Linked DNA regions of Parabacteroides timonensis. The protein of the gene in region 1 interacts with the protein of each later gene in a pairwise test. Links are inferred from orthologs where the notes say so. Each region holds a gene or a part of one and is shown in the gene's direction. Other genes may lie near its edges. The genes, in order: def and BQ7394_RS21600.

Region 1 (3,129 bases):
TACTGTATATTATTATCGGAACTCTGATAAAGATAACTTCTCCGGGACCAATCTTTTTCAAACAAAAACGTACAGGTCTGTATGGGCAGGAATTTGAGTGTTATAAATTCCGTACAATGCGTGTGAATGCTGATGCCGATAAATTGCAGGCTGCAAAAGACGATCCCCGTAAAACCCGTGTCGGTGATTTTCTTCGCCGTACGAACTTGGATGAATTTCCCCAGTTTATTAATGTATTGAAAGGGGAAATGTCGGTAGTAGGTCCTCGTCCTCATATGCTGAAACATACTGAGCAATATTCAGCCCTTATCGATAAATATATGGTGCGTCACCTGGTAAAACCGGGAGTTACAGGATGGGCGCAGGTAACCGGCTACCGCGGAGAAACAAAAACATTGGAACAGATGGAAGGCCGTGTAAAGAGAGATGTGTGGTACATCGAAAACTGGTCGTTTTTCCTGGATTTGAAGATTATTGTGGTAACGGTTTTGAATATGTCAAAAGGTGAAAAGAATGCCTATTAAACTTATAAATTGCACACTTTTTATGTATTTGTGTAATACGAATGCATATTTGTGCTATCTTTGCAGCCGATGGGAAGGATACTAGCAATTGATTATGGCCGGAAGCGTACCGGAATTGCTGTTACGGATACTTTGCAAATGATTGCAAACGGTCTGACGACAGTGCCAAGTGGTGAACTTGTTGCCTGGTTATCCGGTTATGTATCTAAGGAGCCGGTTGATCTGTTTGTTGTCGGTCAACCTAAGCAGATGAATAATGAACCCTCCGAGAATATGAAATATGTAGAGGCTTTTGTTACACATCTGAAACGAACTATCCCGGATATTCCGGTAGAATATTATGATGAGCGTTTTACTTCTGTTCTGGCACATAAGGCAATGCTTGACGGTGGTTTAAAGAAGAAGAAAAGACAGGATAAAGGCCTGGTAGATGAGATCAGCGCCGTTATTATCCTACAATCATATTTAGAAAATAAAAAATATCAGTTTTAGTTTATGATTTTACCAGTATACTTATATGGTCAGCCCGTATTAAGAAAAGAGGCTGAAGATGTTCCTAAAGATTATCCCGATTTAAAACAATTAGTGGCTAACATGTTTGATACCATGTACAATGCCGACGGAGTTGGATTAGCAGCTCCCCAGGTGGGATTGTCGCTTCGTCTGTTGGTGATCGATGCCGATGTGATGGGGGACGATTTTCCGGAATGTAAAGGTTTCAAGCGTGCGATGATCAATCCGGATATCGTGGAACGTAGCGAAGAAGAAATTTCAATGGAAGAAGGCTGTCTCAGTCTTCCGGGAGTACATGAAAAGGTGTCTCGTGCTAAAAAGATCCGGGTGAAATATCTGGATGCGGATCTGGTGGAGCACGATGAAGTTGTGGACGGTTTCGCAGCCCGTGTAGTACAGCACGAATGTGAGCATTTGGATGGCCATGTGTTCATAGACAATGTGTCACCCATCCGTCGCCAATTGAATAAAGGAAAACTAAATAGTATTATTAAAGGGACTGCTCGTTGTTCATACAGGGCAAAAGCTGTCGGTAAATAATAAAACTCTATTAAATAATCAGTATGACAGATTTAAGTAAAAACATTCAGGCCCTCAGGGAGAAGAAAGCCGTCGTAGAGATGGGTGGAGGCGAAGCAGCTATCGAAAAGCAGGTTGCTATGGGTAAACTTACTGCCCGTGAACGTATTCTTTCCTTGCTGGACAAGAACTCTTTTCATGAGTACGATTTGTTTGTTAAGCATGATGGTCGCGATTTCGGGATGGACAAGAAAGACTTTCCGGGTGACGGTGTAGTTACAGGTACAGGTACTATCTTCGGTGCTCCGGTTTGTATCTATGCACAGGACTTTACGGTTGCCGGTGGTTCATTAGGCTTGCAGCATGCCCGTAAGATCACGAAGATCATGGACCATGCACTGAAAATGAAATGTCCGATTATCGGTATCAACGACTCGGGAGGTGCTCGTATTCAGGAAGGTGTTGGCGCTTTGGCCGGATATGGTGAAATATTCTATAGAAATACAATTGCATCAGGTGTTATTCCTCAGATCTCTTTGATCCTGGGTCCGTGTGCCGGTGGTGCTGTTTATTCTCCTGCATTGACAGACTTCGTGTTTGTAGTGGAAAACATATCTAAGATGTTTATCACCGGTCCGAATGTAATCAAAACTGTGTTAGGTGAAGATATCTCTATGGAAGACCTGGGTGGTGCCCGTGTTCATGCAGAAACAACAGGTAATGCTCACTTCTATGCCCTGAGTGAACAGGAATGTTTCGATCAGGTAAAACGTTTGGTAAGCTTTATCCCTTGGAATAATGCAGACCGTGCTAAAACGATAGAAGCTAAGGAACCGTCTGCAATGTTGAACATAGAACAGGTTGTTCCTGCTGATCCGAAGCAACCGTATGATGTTCGCGATGTTATTAAATGTATTGTCGATGATTCAGACTTCTTGGAAGTGCAGGAATTGTGGGCTGCCAATATCGTAGTCGGCTTCGGTCGTATGGGTGGCGAAACTGTCGGTTTCGTAGCTAACCAGCCGATGGTGCTGGCAGGTGTATTGGATTGCGACAGTGCAGACAAAGCAGCTCGTTTTATCCGCTTCTGCGACTCATTTAATATTCCTATCATCACATTGGAAGATATGCCGGGTTATCTGCCGGGCGTAGACCAGGAACATGCCGGTGTGATCCGTCACGGAGCTAAAGTATTGTATGCTTATTCTGAAGCAACTGTGCCTAAGATCACCGTTATCTTACGTAAAGCCTATGGTGGTGGTTATATTGCAATGAACTCTCGTCACCTGGGTGCCGACTTTATGTTTGCATGGCCGAGTGCAGAAATCGCTGTAATGGGACCGGAAGGTGCAGCAAACATTATCTTCCGTAAGGAGATCATGGAGGCTGAAGACCAGAATGCAATGCGTCAGGAAAAGGTAAAAGAGTATATTGAGAAGTTCGCTAATCCTTATGTGGCAGCTTCAAAAGGATTTATCGATTCTGTTATCGAACCGAAAGAAACACGTGCGTTGTTGCTTCACGCTTTGAAACTTTCTGTTTTGAAAGAGGAATACAGACCGGCTAAAAAGCA
Region 2 (3,194 bases), 2.9 Mb from region 1 along the record:
TCCCCGGAACCATCTCTTTCGGGTATGAGGTATTCACAATGGTCTTCAATTCCTCATCCGCATACATGACCTTGTCAGCTTTACCTATTTCCGATATAGCAAAGCGGGCATTGGTAATATTAACCGGCAAATCGAACGTAAACCGAAGCTCCGACAAACTCGGAATATCAATGGATTGCAATTGCGGAACACCACCGGCAGGAGGTAATGGCTCTTCCGGCTTCGGATCGACAGGTGTTTCATCCGGAATCGTATCGGTAGGAGTAATCCGTGGAGAGACTTGGAGATTGTCTATCGCAAAATGTCGGTAACGGGTCTTCGTATATTCGATATTAAGGATAAACGGACCTTCTTCAACCGGATTCTTCACCGGATAAGAATCAGTCGTTCCTTCCAGCCGGAAGCAGGTATCCTCCTCTCTACGGGAATATAAAGTCCACACACGATTATCCTCCAGAGTCACCTTTATACGAAGAAAGATGGGTCCCTCGGTCAACCCGCTTTCTTTCAAAGAGAAAAGTGCCTGCTTCTTATTCGTCCGAAGACTGATCTTTTTTGCGCCGTCATGTCCTATCTGTACATAATAATAGGTGCCGTCACCCTCTGTATACAAATACAGACGAAGATAGTTACTTTCACTCGGGATTTCCTCCAGGCGCACATCAAACTCCCACTGCATAGTCGGAGCATAAGGTATGACACAGTTCAGACCGACTTTTCCGGGTTCTCCCTCCGCACCGTTCAGCCGCAACCAACCAGCCTCATCAATGATAAACTTATCACGATGTCCATTCCATCCGGCATCTATTTCCGGCCCATCAAACGTTTCTGTGAACTGTGCAAATGCACAAACAGGAAGTAATACAAGGAGAAAAAGAATAAATTGTTTCATAGCTATATAGTTTTGTTATAAAATTATCTATCTTTGCGCACTAATAGTTTACAACTATACGCGCGCCTTGATTTTGGATGCGGTAAAGTTATAACATTTTTTTTATATTACAATTTAATTAGTGCTCAAAATGAAAGTAGCAATTGTTGGTGTGAGTGGAGCGGTAGGACAAGAATTCCTGCGCGTACTCGACGAAAGAAACTTCCCGATGGATGAGCTTGTGCTTTTTGGCTCATCGCGTAGTGCCGGACGTGTTTATGACTTCCGTGGTAAACAGTACACCGTTAAGGAGCTTAAGCATAACGACGACTTTAAGGGAATCGATGTTGCTTTTGTTTCGGCCGGTGGCGGTACATCTGTCGAATTTGCAGAAACCATTACAAAACATGGTACTGTAATGATCGACAACTCCAGCGCATTCCGTATGGATAACGATGTACCTTTGGTAGTTCCTGAAGTGAACCCGGAAGATGCACTGAATCGTCCTCGCGGTATCATTGCCAATCCGAACTGTACTACCATCCAGATGGTCGTTGCATTGAAGGCAATCGAAAAAGTATCGCACATTAAGCGTGTACAGGTAGCCACTTATCAGGCAGCCAGCGGTGCAGGTGCAACTGCAATGGCCGAACTGATCAAGCAGTACGAACAACTCTTGAAGGGCGAAGAACCTACAGTAGAAAAATTCGCTTATCAGCTGGCATACAACGTGATCCCTCACGTAGACGTATTCACTGAAAACGGTTATACAAAAGAAGAAATGAAGATGTATAACGAAACACGTAAGATCATGCACTCCGATATCGAAGTGAGCGCAACCTGTGTTCGTGTTCCAGTTATGCGTGCTCATAGCGAAGCAACCTGGATCGAAACAGAACGTCCGATCAGCGTAGAAGAAGCTCGCAAGGCTTTTGCAGAGGGTGAAGGTATAATCCTGCAGGACGATCCGGCAAACAAAGACTATCCGATGCCTTTGTTCGTAGCCGACAAAGAACCGGTTTACGTAGGCCGTATCCGCAAGGACATCAGCAACCCGAACGGCTTGACATTCTGGACCGTTAGCGACCAGATCAAGAAAGGCGCTGCCCTGAATGCTGTTCAGATCGCTGAATATTTGCTTAAAGTAAAGAACATAGGATAACAATTTTGTAATCTTTCTATATAAAAGGGACGGTCTGTTGGAGGCCGTCCCTTTTGTTTTAAAAGTGGTGAATTCGCCGGATTGTCTTCTATAAAAGATAAAATGAGGGCTGTTTTATCTTTTATAATCGATAAAATAAGCCTGTTCAATAAAATATTTTGGTGATTTAACAACACACTATTCCATCCGGAGTGATCCGACAATGGAAGTCCTGATCCTACACGAATTACTCATATATAATACAAAAAGCTCCGATAACCCTAGTCATCGGAGCTAATTTTGTATCTGTGTCCTCTCTTCGCAGAGATACTGACAGATGAACTTTATTTTATTACTTTAGTATTAATATCTACCGCCTGTTCCCCCATCGCGGGTTACTTTGTAAGGGCGGTTCACGAACCGCCCCTACGCACGGTAAACAATTTAGAATTTTATTTTCAATTTGTAAATTGCTTATTTTACGATTGCTTTTATAGCAGCTTCGCCTTCAACAGCCACTACTACGATACCTGCCGGAGCAGAGATAGTAACTTCGTTAGAAGAAGCAACAGTGTTAGCAACCTGCTGTCCAAGTACGTTAGTGATCACTACGTTCTTGCCTTCAGCACCCTTAACAACTACAGCACCGTTAGTAGCAACTACAGATACTTCAGATGTAGCATCGATAGATTCGTTAGCAACAGGTTTCTGATCTACACCTTCTGAGATTGTAAATACGTCACCTTTATCAAAATCGTCAACAACTACTAAAGAACCGTTGATCCATTTCAAGTAACCATCATTAGAAAGATCTGCCGGAGTTTCAGCATAATGTTCTGCGAAATCAGCAGCTGTTTTGTAATGACCGTTACCTCCCAGATATCTCTTCCACTGAGTCTGGATTTTGAATGTCGTAGCAGATTCGTCTACATAACGGAATGCAAACTTAGCTACATTGAAGTCCGGAGTATCCATGCCTAACTTGATAGTATCGTTATCAGCTTTCACGATATACAATGTATCGTTTGTATGGAAACCAGAAACGAATGACAACTTAGCGTAATCTTCACCAGCTTCATTTCTGTCGATATACGGATTAACGTGGATATTATTGCTACCCCAAACGTTAGCTGTGTCGATCAAGTTAACCAGGAAGTCACCGTAAACTGTATCGATCTGGTT

What was found.
Region 2: the proteins of def (region 1) and BQ7394_RS21600 interact in binary tests that used the Escherichia coli proteins (3 or more experiments, as listed by UniProt). The link is inferred for Parabacteroides timonensis from one-to-one orthologs.

What each region holds. Positions count from the first base shown.
Region 1 is NZ_LT669941.1:531,467-534,595, forward strand. Bases 5-2,798 are described here. They hold def (peptide deformylase), read left to right. Parts: upstream 5-1,019; coding sequence 1,020-1,577; downstream 1,578-2,798. Other genes in these bases: BQ7394_RS09690 (undecaprenyl-phosphate glucose phosphotransferase), read left to right, coding at 5-524; ruvX (Holliday junction resolvase RuvX), read left to right, coding at 594-1,016; BQ7394_RS09705 (acyl-CoA carboxylase subunit beta), read left to right, coding at 1,601-2,798. In the rest of the region: more of BQ7394_RS09690, read left to right, coding at 1-4; more of BQ7394_RS09705, read left to right, coding at 2,799-3,129. UniProt on the Escherichia coli protein: Removes the formyl group from the N-terminal Met of newly synthesized proteins. Requires at least a dipeptide for an efficient rate of reaction. N-terminal L-methionine is a prerequisite for activity but the enzyme has broad specificity at other positions.
Region 2 is NZ_LT669941.1:3,470,877-3,474,070, forward strand. The notes cover bases 169-3,027. They hold BQ7394_RS21600 (aspartate-semialdehyde dehydrogenase), read left to right. Parts: upstream 169-1,022; coding sequence 1,023-2,033; downstream 2,034-3,027. Other genes in these bases: BQ7394_RS21595 (lamin tail domain-containing protein), read right to left, coding at 169-892; BQ7394_RS25595 (DUF6383 domain-containing protein), read right to left, coding at 2,487-3,027. In the rest of the region: more of BQ7394_RS21595, read right to left, coding at 1-168; more of BQ7394_RS25595, read right to left, coding at 3,028-3,194.